DNA from 3 places in the Shinella sp. S4-D37 genome. Region 2 is predicted to be linked to each of the others. Evidence: predicted binding sites of a transcription regulator. Region 2 holds the regulator's gene; each other region holds the start of a gene.
What was found. Region 2 encodes LexA, which represses DNA repair genes until DNA is damaged. Its sites were predicted from a motif close to TGTTCNNNNTGTGTTCNG; they were not measured.
Positions count from the first base shown of each region.

Region 1: a site for LexA is predicted at 1,672-1,689, ahead of recA (recombinase RecA). Genes of this name have one in related genera too.
Region 3: a site for LexA is predicted at 2,603-2,620, ahead of AB3G45_RS13580 (ATP-dependent helicase). Genes of this name have one in related genera too.

Region 1 is NZ_JBFNXL010000005.1:1,703,685-1,707,994, reverse strand. It holds gene alaS (alanine--tRNA ligase) at 1-203, opposite strand, end outside; gene recA (recombinase RecA) at 516-1,613, opposite strand; gene AB3G45_RS15675 (carbohydrate kinase family protein) at 1,852-2,799, shown strand; gene AB3G45_RS15670 (pseudouridine-5'-phosphate glycosidase) at 2,834-3,760, shown strand; gene eno (phosphopyruvate hydratase) at 4,117-4,310, opposite strand, start outside.
Region 2 is NZ_JBFNXL010000005.1:1,853,051-1,857,360, forward strand. It holds gene trpC (indole-3-glycerol phosphate synthase TrpC) at 1-214, shown strand, start outside; gene moaC (cyclic pyranopterin monophosphate synthase MoaC) at 228-725, shown strand; gene glp (gephyrin-like molybdotransferase Glp) at 725-1,948, shown strand; gene lexA (transcriptional repressor LexA) at 2,047-2,769, shown strand; gene AB3G45_RS16420 (ComEC/Rec2 family competence protein) at 2,763-4,310, opposite strand, start outside.
Region 3 is NZ_JBFNXL010000005.1:1,272,861-1,277,170, reverse strand. It holds gene AB3G45_RS13595 (efflux RND transporter periplasmic adaptor subunit) at 1-968, opposite strand, end outside; gene AB3G45_RS13590 (cyclase family protein) at 1,272-2,093, shown strand; gene AB3G45_RS13585 (carboxymuconolactone decarboxylase family protein) at 2,146-2,559, shown strand; gene AB3G45_RS13580 (ATP-dependent helicase) at 2,662-4,310, shown strand, end outside.

The DNA.
Region 1 (4,310 bases), 150 kb from region 2:
ACGACCTTCTGGGCGGTCGTCGCGGTGGAATAGGGCCGCGATTCAAGGCCCGTGAAGACGTTCTTGAACTGCACCATGCCGGCATTGGTGAACATCAGCGTCGGGTCGTTGCGCGGCACGAGCGGGCTGGACGGCACGATCTCGTGGCCGTTCTTTCGGAAATAGTCGAGGAAAGTCGACCGGATCTCATTCACGCCGCTCATATCGCGTCCTTCATCTGTGCCCATTTCGCGCCGGAAGACCGGCGCATCGCCCACCCAATGTCGCTGCAACGACGGTAAAACCGCCTCGCCGGCCGGAGTGCCCGCCCGGAAGACCCCAAGGCCGCCCTTTCGCGAATTCCGTCGAAACCGCCCGCGCCTGCCGCTTAAGGATGCGGACGGTCGAAAACCTTGGCGCGCGCGAGAACTGAAGGCTTTTATCGCCCGCCTCGGCGCCTGTCCAGACACCAAAAAACCGGCCTTTCGCGAAGAAGAGGCCGGTCTTTGCTGTTTTGCGAAACCGTTGCGCGGCGATTACATGCCGGCCGCGTCGTCCGCGTCGTTCGCGTCGTTCGGATCCGGCCCGCCGTTCTCCAGGAAGCGGTCGGCGATGAGGCCGGCATTCTGGCGCAGCGCCGTCTCGATCTCGCGGGCGAGATCCGGATTGTCGCGCAGGAACGTCTTGGCGTTCTCGCGGCCCTGGCCGAGGCGCTGGCTGTTGTAGGAGAACCAGGCGCCGGACTTCTCCACGATGCCCGCCTTGACGCCGAGGTCGATGAGCTCGCCCGTCTTGGAGACGCCCTCGCCGTACATGATGTCGAACTCGACCTGCTTGAAGGGCGGGGCCATCTTGTTCTTGACGACCTTGACGCGCGTCTGGTTGCCGATCACCTCGTCGCGATCCTTGACGGCGCCGATGCGGCGGATGTCGAGGCGGACGGAGGCGTAGAACTTCAGCGCGTTGCCGCCCGTCGTCACTTCCGGCGAACCGTAGACGACGCCGATCTTCATGCGGATCTGGTTGATGAAGATCACCATCGTGTTGGACTTGGAGATCGAGGCGGTGAGCTTGCGCAGCGCCTGGCTCATCAGGCGCGCCTGCAGGCCCGGCAGGCTCTCGCCCATCTCGCCCTCGATTTCGGCGCGCGGCGTCAGCGCGGCGACCGAATCGACGACCAGCACGTCGACGGCGCCGGAACGCACCAGCGTGTCGGTGATCTCGAGCGCCTGCTCGCCGGTGTCGGGCTGCGAGATCAGCAGGTTCTGGAGATCGACGCCGAGCTTGCGGGCATAGACCGGGTCGAGCGCGTGCTCGGCATCGACGAAGGCGCAGATGCCGCCCGTCTTCTGGGATTCGGCAATGGTCTGCAGCGCCAGCGTCGTCTTGCCCGAGCTTTCCGGGCCGTAGATCTCGACGATGCGGCCCTTGGGCAGGCCGCCGATGCCGAGCGCGACGTCGAGGCTGAGCGAGCCCGTCGACACCGTCTCGATCTCGATGATGCTGTCCTTTCCGCCGAGCTTCATGATGGAGCCCTTGCCGAAGGCGCGCTCGATCTGGGAGAGTGCCGCTTCGAGTGCCTTGCTTTTATCCACTGCTTTATCCTCTACGAGCCGCAAAGTGTTCTGTGCCATTTGGTCCACCTTTAGGTTATTGAAGCAAGACAGGCAACGAAGCCGTCGATGAAAGCTATGTACACATTTTGTTCTCTTTTTGCAAGGTCCATTCATCCATTTGAATGATTTCGTGAATCGAGCGTGTGTTCTCTTTTCGTTTACGTCTGTTGAAAGCCGTGGCGGAACAAGGATGTACCCGCGTGGACGCGTCGCTCTTGCCGGCGAATCGCGCGCCCCGCGGGAATGAAGGAAGACGATGACGGGAAAGACGATACTGGTGATGGGCGGCGCCCATGTGGACAGGCGCGGACGCATCGCCGGCGAGACGGCGCCGGGGGCGAGCAATCCCGGCGCCTGGTTCGTGGAGGCGGGCGGCGGCGCCTTCAACGCGGCGCGCAACCTTTCGAGGCTCGGCCGGACGGTGCGGCTCGTCTCGCCGCGCGGGGGCGATGCGGACGGCGCCGTCGTGGCGGCCGCGGCGGCGGCGGCCGACGTCGAGGACAGGCCCTTCACCTTCCTCGACCGGGCGACGCCGAGCTATACGGCGATCATCGAGCGGGACGGCAACCTCGTCATCGCGCTGGCGGACATGGAGCTCTACCGCCTGTTCTCGCCGCGCCGCCTGCAGCAGCGGGCGATGCGCGAGGCGATCGCGACGGCGGGGCTGATCCTCACCGACGCCAACCTGCCGGCCGAGACGCTGGCGGCCATGACGGCGGCGGCGGGCGCGGCCGGCGTGCATATCGCCGGCATCGCCATCTCCCCGGCGAAAGTGCCGCGGTTCCAGGAGAGCCTTCCCGCCCTCGCCTTCCTCTTCATGAACGAGGCGGAGGCCCGCGCGCTGACGGGCGCGGCGCCGGAGGACCCGGCCGACTGGCCGAAGGCGCTGCGCGCGGCCGGCCTTCCCGCCGGCGTCGTGACGCGCGGCGGCAAGGGCATCATCGCCTTCGACGCGAAGGGCGCCGTGCGTGTCGCGCCGCCGCAAGCGCCCGCGCTCGGCGACGTCACCGGGGCGGGCGATTCGCTTGCCTCCGGCTTCCTCGATGCCTGGATGGCCGGCCACGCTATCGGCGAGGCGCTGCGCCGCGGGGTCGCCGCCGCGGCGATCACCGTGCGCTCGCCGCTTGCCGTCTCCGAAGAAATGTCGCAGGCGGCCCTTCAGGCCGCACTTTCCCTTGTGCCGGAGGCCGAAGGAATGGCATGAGACTTTTTTGCCGAAATTCCTGCAAGGACACCGCATGACCAGACCCGTTTCCACCCTCCTGCCGATGCAGTATTCGGACGAAGTCGCCGCCGCCAAGAGCCGCGGCGCGCCGATCGTCGCGCTCGAATCGACGATCATCACCCACGGCATGCCCTATCCGGGCAATCTCGACATGGCCCGCAGCGTCGAGCGCATCATCCGCGAGAAAGGCGCCGTGCCGGCGACCATCGCCGTCATCGACGGCGTGCTGCATATCGGCCTCGACGAGGCGCGGCTGGAAAAGCTGGCGCAGACCGAGGGCGCCATGAAGCTGTCGCGCGCCGACCTCGCCTTCGCCATCGCCGAGCGCCGCACGGGCGCGACCACCGTGGCGGCGACGATGATCGGCGCAGCCCGCGCCGGCATCAGGGTTTTTGCGACCGGCGGCATCGGCGGCGTGCACCGCAAGGCCGAGGAGACCTTCGACATCTCCGCCGACCTCGACGAACTGTCGCGCACCGGCGTCATCGTCGTCTGCGCGGGCGCTAAGGCGATCCTCGACATCCCGAAGACGCTGGAAGTGCTGGAAACGCGCGGCGTGCCCGTCGTCACCTATGACAGCCCGGTCTTCCCGGCCTTCTGGTCGCGCGATTCGGGCCTCAAGAGCCCGCTGACGCTGAACAGCCCGGCCGCCATCGCCAATTTCCAGAGGGTGCGCGACCAGCTCGGCGTCGACGGCGGCATGCTGATCGCCAATCCGGTGCCGCAGGCCGACGAGATCGAACGCGAGGAGATGGAGATCTACATCGCCCGCGCGCTCGACAATGCCGAACGCGACGAGATCGCCGGCAAGGCCGTGACGCCCTACCTGCTCGACAGCCTGTTCCGCCTGACGGACGGCCGCAGCCTCAAGACCAATATCGCGCTCGTCGAGAACAATGCGCGGCTGGCGGCGGAAATCGCCGTGGCGCTGGCGGACTGAGCCGCCATGCGGGGCAGCCGCACGGCCTGCCCTGCCCTTCCGGTCGGCCGAAGAGCTCCCCAACGGCAAGGCCCTGGCGTGTGGAATGAAGCCTGCGCCACATTCCCCTTCTCCCCCGGGGAAAGGTGCCGGCAGGCGGATGAGCGGGCGGCACGCCAAAAACCGTCCTTTCATCGACATCCCCCTCATCCGACCCTTCGGGCCACCTTCTCCCCGAGGGGAGAAGGGAAGAGCGGCAATGTCGAATCCCGGATGCACTTGCTTTCCGTCGAAGAGATGCCTGCAGCCTGGCCCCTCATAAAACAAAAACGGCGGCAGCGCTTGCACGCTGCCGCCGAAAAATGCCGTGGGACCGATCAGCCGCGCAGGATGCCGCGGCCGGCGTATTTCGCCTGGGCGCCGAGCTGTTCCTCGATGCGGATCAGCTGGTTGTACTTGGCGGTGCGGTCGGAGCGGGCGAGCGAACCGGTCTTGATCTGGCCGCAGTTGGTGGCGACGGCAAGGTCGGCGATCGTCGAATCCTCGGTCTCGCCCGAGCGGTGCGACATGA
Region 2 (4,310 bases):
CCTCGCCGTGTCGGAAAAGCTTGCCGGCATGGTGCCGGACGACCGGCTGCTGGTCGGCGAGAGCGGCATCTTCACCCATGCGGATTGCGAACGGCTCGGCAAGGTCGGCATCTCGACCTTCCTCGTCGGCGAAAGCCTGATGCGCAAGGACGACGTGGCGGCCGCCACCGGCGAACTCCTCACCGGCTCGGCCGGCATGCTGGCGGCGGAATGATGGCGGTCCCGACATGACGGGCGAGGCCCGCACGCTCACCCATATCGACGCCTCCGGCAAGGCCGACATGGTGGATGTCGGCGACAAGGCGGAGACGGTGCGCGTCGCGCTTGCCGAAGGGTGCATCCGCATGGCGCCGGAAACGCTGGACCTCATCCTGACCGGCAATGCCAAGAAGGGCGACGTGATCGGTACGGCGCGGCTTGCCGGCATCATGGCCGCCAAGCAGACCGCCAGCCTCATCCCGCTCTGCCATCCGCTGATGCTGACCAAGGTCGCCGTCGATATTCGCGAGGACCGCGCCCTGCCGGGCCTGCGCGTCGAGGCGATGGCCAAGCTCACCGGCCGCACCGGCGTGGAGATGGAGGCGCTCACCGCCGTCAGCGTCGCCTGCCTCACCATCTACGACATGGCGAAGGCCGCCGACCGGGAGATGGAGATAGGCGGCATCCGCCTCGTGGAGAAATCCGGCGGCCGCTCCGGCGACTACCGGCGCGGAGACGCCGGCTGATGTCGCTGCTGCCCGTCGAAGACGCCCTCCATCGCCTGCTTTCCACCGCCCGGCCGACCCGGCGCACCGAGACGGTCCCGCTGCATGAGGCCGACGGCCGCGTGCTGGCAGAGGACGTCGCCGCCCGGCTGACGCAGCCGCCCTTCGACAATTCCGCGATGGACGGCTATGCCGTGCGCCACGCGGATATCGCCGCGCTCGGCTCGATCCTGACCGTTGCAGGCATGTCTTCCGCCGGCCACGCCTTCGAAGGCACCGCCGGTCCCGGCGAGGCCGTGCGCATCTTCACCGGCGCCCCGCTGCCGGCCTTCGCCGATACCGTGCTCCTGCAGGAAGACGCCGCGGTGCTGGAGGACGGCCGCATCCGCACCACCTTCCTCACGCCGAAGGGCCGCCACATCCGCCCGCGAGGCCAGGATTTTTCCGAAGGCGAGGTCGTCCTGAAAGCCGGCGACATGCTCGATGCCGGCCGCCTGACGGTCGCGGCGGCCATGAACCATGCGGCGCTGTCCGTCTATGCCCGCCCACGCATTGCCGTGCTCGCCACCGGCGACGAACTCGTGCCGCCCGGCACGCCGCCGGGAACCAGCCAGATCATCGCCTCCAACACGTACGGCGTCGCGGCCCTCGCCCGTGCGGCCGGCGCGCAGGTGATCGACCTCGGGATCGTCGCGGACGACAAGGAGGCGATGCTTCAGGCCGTGCGCCGGGCGCTGTCGCTCGATATCGATGGGCTCGTCACGCTCGGCGGCGCCTCCGTCGGGGACTTCGACCTCGTGCAGCCCGTGCTCGGCGAGGCCGGCATGGAGCTCGACTTCTGGCGCATCGCCATGCGCCCGGGAAAGCCGCTGATGGTCGGCCGCCTCGGCGCCGTGCACGTCATGGGCCTGCCCGGCAATCCCGTCTCGAGTCTCGTCTGCTCCCACCTCTTCCTCGTTCCCCTCGTGCGCCGCCTCGCGCACCTGCCGGCGGTAAGCCGCGAGTATCCGGCAATCGCCGCCGTGCCCCTCAAGGAAAACGACCATCGGCAGGACTATGTGCGCGCACGCCTTGCCCGTGGCCCCGCCGGCGACCTCATGGTCACGCCACTGGACAAGCAGGATTCTTCCATGATGAAGGCTTTCGCGGCCTCCGAAGGCCTCCTCATCCGCCCGCCGCACGCGCCCGCGATCCCCGCGGGCGCGCCCTGCACTGTGCTTCTCCTGCGCGAACCCTCCGCCTGAACAGTATTATTATTGTTTCAGCAACCCCTTGCGGAACACATATGGAACAGATAGTGTCCGTTCTGGATTTGTTTCACTCGATTCTCGGTGGAGGGGCCATGCTCACGCGGAAACAACAGGAACTTCTCCTGTTCATTCATGAACGGATGAAGGAGTCCGGCATTCCTCCCTCGTTCGACGAGATGAAGGATGCGCTGGATCTCGCGTCCAAGTCGGGCATCCACCGCCTCATCACGGCGCTGGAGGAGCGCGGCTTCATCCGGCGCCTGCCGAACCGGGCCCGCGCGCTGGAGGTGATCAAGCTTCCCGAAGCCTATAGCCAGAGCCTGCAGCCGCGCCGCGGCTTTTCGCCGGCCGTCATCGAGGGCAGCCGCGGCAAGCAGCCGCCAGCCGTCGCCGCCCCGCCGCAGCGCACGCCCGTTGCGGAGATTTCCTCCTCCGTCTCCGTTCCGGTCATGGGCCGCATCGCCGCCGGCGTGCCGATCTCCGCCATCCAGAACAACACCCACGACATCACCGTGCCGGCCGAGATGATCGGCAACGGCGATCACTATGCGCTGGAGGTCAAGGGCGATTCGATGATCGAGGCCGGCATCCTCGACGGCGACACGGTGATCATCCGCACGGCCAGCAGCGCCAATCCCGGCGAGATCATCGTCGCCCTCGTCGACGAGGAGGAGGCGACGCTCAAGCGCTTCCGCCGCAAGGGTGCCTCCATCGCGCTCGAAGCGGCAAACCCCGCCTACGAGACCCGCATCTTCGGGCCGGACCGGGTGAAGATCCAGGGCAAGCTGGTCGGCCTCATCCGCCGCTATCATTGATCCTTCGGCGGATCGAAGCTGCCGGTGCGCCAGTCATAGGTGCGGTGGCGGGTCCAGGGCCGGTCGAGGCTTTCCACGGCGGGCGTCATGTGTGCCTCTGAAAAGGTGCCGGAAGCCCCTTCGGCCGCCGGCCGGATTTCGAGGGCACCGGTTCGCCTGAGGTGACGCGCCGTCACCAGGCGGGCGCCGGAGCGGCAGGCTTCCAGCCGCAGGGCAAAGGGCACGACGACGAGGTCCGCGGCATCGCAGGCCGTCCCCAGGAAGGCGACGTCGTCCAGGGTGACGACCCGCCAGCCGCTCGGCGAGACGGCGGCGCAGAATGCCTTCGCCTCGCAGACGAAACTTCCGCCCGTCCGGGCTGCCGCGAGCGCCCACGCCATGGCCTCCTTCGCCTTCTGCCGGTCGGCCTTGCGGCGCGGCGGTTTCCCGCTTGCCGCAGTATCATCCGTTTCCTCCAGGGTCAGGCCCTCGCTCCTGCGCGTTTGCGGTTTTGCAAGATCGCCGAGCCGCAAGGCCCGCCGCCACTGGGAATAGATGAAGTCGGAGGGCCTTGCACGGTTCGTCGCGACGGTTTCGCCGCGCAGGATGGCGACCAGGCGGCCGTCCTCCGATACCAGCATTTCCGGCCTGGCGCCCGCGGCGGGAAGGCAGGCGATCGCAAGGCCGAGGGCGGCAAGCAGCGTTCCGGCATGGCGCAGCCGCGTGCGCAGGATGCAGACGAGCCCGCCGCCGAGGCCGATCAGCAGGAAGGCGGCGGGCGGGATGCGGCCGGTGACGATCTCGCCCTTCCAGCCCGCGACCCACATCGAAAGCGCGATCATCCACTCGATGCCCTTGCCCATGATCGCGAAGGGCACGGCGTCGAGCCCGAAGGGCATCAGCAGCACCGCGACAAGGCCGAAGGGCATGACGACGGCGCTGATGACGGGCATGGCGAGCAGGTTGCCGGCAAGCCCATAGGCCGGGATGCGATGGAAATGGCCGACGGAATAGACCAGCGTCGAGACCCCGCCGATCAGCGAGGACAGCATGAGCCCGCCTAGGAAGCGCCCCAGCGCGCCGCCGAACAGTTTGAAGCGCCCTTCCCCGCCCTCCCGCCGCACCGGACGCTCGCGCCAGGCGGCATAGCCGGCGACGAGGCCGAGCGTCGCCGCATAGGACATCTGGAAGCCCGGATTGGTGACGGCGGAGGGGGTGACGGCGAGGATGACGATCGCCGACAGCGCCACGTTGCGCAGGCTGATCGCGGCGCGGCCGAACAGCACCGCCACCAGCATGATGCAGATCATGATCCAGGAGCGCACGGCGGAGATCGCGCCGCCGGAGACGAGGATGTAGAGCGTCACCATGACGAGCGCGCCGGCGGCGGCGATCTTCTTGGCGGGATAGCGCTCGCAAAAGCCCGGGATCAGCGCCATCAGCCCCCGCGCGCCGACAAGGAACGTGCCCGCCGCGAGCACCATGTTCAGCCCGGAAATGGCGAGCACATGGGCAAGCCCCGCCTGCCGCAGCGCCTCCACCGTCTCAGTGCCGATCGCCCG
Region 3 (4,310 bases), 580 kb from region 2:
ACATAGGAACCGTCGGCGCTCCACTGCACGGAGAGCGGATCGACGCTCGGATAGGGATCGCCGGCAAAGCGCATGGTCACCTGGAAGGACATGCCGGCGCGCAGCAGGTCCTCGGGATTTTCGATCTTGGCGCGCACGCGCAGCGTCCGGCTTTCCTGGTCGATGCGGTTGTCGATCGCCTGCACCGCGCCGGTGAAGGTCTCGCCCGGCCGGGCGACCGCCGTCGCCGTCACGGCGCCGCCGACGCGCACGCTGGTGACGAAGCGCTCCGGCACCCAGAAGTCGACGAGGATTTCCGAGCGGTCGTCGACGCGGGCGATCGCGGACGACATGGTGACGTAATCGCCGGGATTGACGGAGATGATGCCGACCACGCCGCTGTAGGGCGCGGTGATGTCGCGGCGGCGCAGCGCCAGTTCCGCGTTCTGCAGGGCGAGTTCCGCCGCCTGCACCGCCGTCTGGGCGTCCTGCAGTTCGGCGATGCTCATGGTGGACTTGAGGCTCTCGATGCGCGTCAGCTTCTGCCGGGCGCTTTCCCGCGCCACGCGCGCCTGGTCGGCGGCGATACGCTGCTCGTCGCTGTCGAGGCGGGCGATCACCTGCCCCTGCTCCACCCGGTCGCCCGATTCGACGAGCACTTCCGTGAGGTTGCCGGTCGAATAGGGCGTCACCGTCACGGTGCGGATCGCCTCGCCGTCGCCGATGGCGTTCAGCCGGTCGTTGACGATGGACATGGCGACGGGCTTGGTCGCGACCAGCGCCGGCCCGCCGCCGAAACCGCCGCGGCGACCGCCCTGGCGGCCTTCCTGCGCATCGCCGTCACCCGCCGGCGCGATGACCGCGACGAGCGCACCGGGCAGGCCCGTGGCCTCCAGCGTGGCGTTCGCGCCGGGCACGAAGCGCCCCCAGAGCAGGACGCCCGCCGAAATGGCGCCAAGGCTTATGAGGAGCTGTTTCCAAACCCGCATGCAATCTGTCTCCGAAGGAAGCGAACCGTCGCCTGTCCTGGTGGCGCGACATAGGCCAAGTATCCCGCTTTGAAAATGAACGGGCAATGAAAGAATGCATTCATTACCGAAATGTAAGATTGGCGGGCCGCTCTGTTACCGAAATGTAAGAAAAGGCGGAGAAATCTTCCCTTCCCGCCCCCTTTGCGCGCACGGGCATGGCTGGACGCCTCCTGCGCTTGTGATAGCATTTTCCCGGCCCCAGCGGCCGCGCGCGTTTCAGTATCCTTTCATCAACGCATTTGAACGACAGGGGGGAATTCCATGTGTGACGCCTGCGTCATCGATATCGTCAAGAATCGCATGCTTTCGAGGAGAAGCTTTTTCCGCGCCGCCGCCGCGGGCGCGGCAACGGTTGCCGCCGCAAGCTCCGGGGCGCTCAGCCCGGCGCTCGCCCAGGCGCCGACGACGGCCACGGACCTTACCCACGAACTCCACGAGGAATTCCCGACCTTCTTCGGGGAACAGCAGTTCTGGCGCGAGCAGAAGTTCAATTACAAGGAGCACAAGTTCAACCTCTTCGAACTGCGCGTCAACGAGCATACCGGCACCCATCTCGACGCGCCCTTGCATTTCTCCGAGGACGGCAAGTCGGTGGCGGAGATCCCGGTTGCCGATCTCGTCGTGCCGCTCGCCGTCATCGACATCCGGGAGAAGGCCGCCGCCAACGCCGATGCGCAATTGACGCCGGACGACATCAAGGCCTGGATTTCCGCCAATGGGGACCTGCCGGAACGGGCCTGCGTGGCGCTTCTCTCCGGTTGGGACAAGCATCTCGGCACCGACAAGTTCCGCAATGCCGATGGCGAGGGCAAGATGCACTTCCCCGGCTTCCATGTCGAAGCGGTGCAGTATCTTGCCGAGAATTCCAGCGCCGTCGGCATCGCCGTCGATACGCTCTCGCTCGACTACGGCATGTCGCCGGATTTCGCCACGCACTATTCCTGGCTGGCCTCCGGCCACTGGGGGCTTGAAGCGGCGGCCAATCTGGACCAGCTTCCGGCCAAGGGCGCGACCCTCATCGTCGGCGCGCCAAAAGTGCGCGGCGGCACGGGCGGCCCGTCCCGCGTCATCGCGCTGGCCTGATCCTTTTGTCCGGCCGGCGGCGCTGCCGCCGGCCACGCTTTCCGGAGGAACCATGAGCACCGTCAAGCCCGCCGACAACCTGGAAGCCGACCCGCGTGTGAAAGCGGTGTTCGACGATATCCGCGCCACCCGCAAATCGGACTTCGTCAACAACATGTGGCGCTACCTCGCCTTCGACCCGGCGCTGCTGGAGCGCACCTGGACGGAGGTGAAGGCCGTCATGGCGGCACCCTCGACGCTCGACCCGCTCGTCAAGGAAATGCTCTACATCGCCGTGTCGGTGACGAACGGCTGCAGCTACTGCGTCCATTCCCACACTGCCGCCGCGAAAGCCAAGGGCATGACGGATGCGCAATATGCCGAACTTCTGGCCATCGTCTCGCTCGCCGGCAAGACCAACCAGCTCGCAACGGCCCTGCAGGTGCCCGTGGACGAGGTCTTCGACGCCGACCGCCGAAAGCCCTGAACCGCACCGCTTTCCACAATCTTCCGGCCATTCTTCTTTCCCGCGGAATAAAAGCAGAACGGAAAACTGGCCTTTCGGGACCGAATCACTACATTGAGCCGCATGATCAGCGGTTACGACGACATTCCCTTCTTCGACGAGGACCCGCAGCTCGCCGGCAAGCCCGACGCACCGGCCAAGCCGACGGGCGGCATCGCCGCGCGCGCCATGGCGGCGCGCGACTCGCACCGGGCGCCGGATTACCTCTCCGGCCTCAATCCCGAGCAGCGCGAGGCGGTGGAAACGCTCGACGGCCCCCTTCTGGTGCTCGCGGGTGCCGGCACCGGCAAGACGCGCGTGCTGACCACCCGCATCGCCCATATCCTCGCCACCGGCCGGGCCTTCCCCAGCCAGATGCTGGCCGTGACCTTCACCAACAAGGCGGCGCGCGAGATGAAGGAGCGCATCGGCCTCCTCGTCGGCGGCGCCGTCGAGGGCATGCCCTGGCTCGGCACCTTCCACTCGATCGGCGTGAAGCTGCTGCGCCGCCATGCCGAACTCGTCGGCCTCCGCTCGGATTTCTCGATCCTCGACACCGACGACGTGGTGCGGCTAATCAAGCAGATCATCCAGGCCGAGGGCATCGACGACAAGCGCTGGCCGGCAAAACAGTTCGCCGGCATGATCGACACCTGGAAGAACAAGGGGCTCGATCCCGCGCAGATCCCCGAGGGCGACGCGCGCGCCTTTGCCAACGGCAAGGGCCGCGAACTCTACATCGCCTACCAGAACCGCCTGAAGACGCTGAACGCCTGCGATTTCGGCGACCTTCTGCTGCACCCGATCCGCCTGTTCCGCGCCAATCCGGACGTGCTTGCCGAATACCACCAGAAATTCCGCTACATTCTCGTCGACGAGTACCAGGACACCAACACCGCGCAGTACATGTGGCTGCGCCTTCTCGCCCAGCGGCCGAAGGGCACGCCGCAGAACGTCTGCTGCGTGGGCGACGACGACCAGTCGATCTACGGCTGGCGCGGCGCGGAGGTAGACAATATCCTGCGCTTCGAGAAGGACTTTCCGGGCGCCAAGGTCATCAAGCTGGAGCGCAACTACCGCTCCACCGCCCATATCCTCGGCGCCGCCGGCCATCTCATCGCCCATAACGAGGATCGTCTCGGCAAGACCCTCTTCACCGACCGGCGCGATCCCGACGACGACAAGGTCGTCGTGCATGCCGCCTGGGATTCGGAGGAAGAGGCCCGCGCCGTCGGCGAGGAGATCGAGCAGCTCCAGCGCAAGGAGCACAAGCTGAACGACATGGCGATCCTGGTCCGTGCCTCCTTCCAGATGCGCGAATTCGAAGACCGTTTCGTCACGCTCGGCCTCAACTACCGCGTCATCGGCGGCCCGCGTTTTTATGAACGGCTCGAAATCCGCGATGCGATGGCCTATTTCCGCCTGGTCAGCCAGCCGGCCGACGATCTCGCCTTCGAGCGCATCGTCAACACGCCGAAGCGCGGCCTCGGCGATACGACGATCCGCAACCTGCACGACTATGCCCGCGCCCGAGACATCCCCATGCTCGCCGCCGCGGCCGATATCGTCGAAACCGACGAACTGAAGCCGAAGGCGCGCAAGGCCCTCTTCGACGTCGTCACGGATTTCCGCCGCTGGCAGTCGCTGCTGGAGACCATGCCGCACACCGAGCTTGCCGAGCAGATCCTCGACGAGAGCGGCTATACCGCCATGTGGCAGGCCGACAAGTCGGC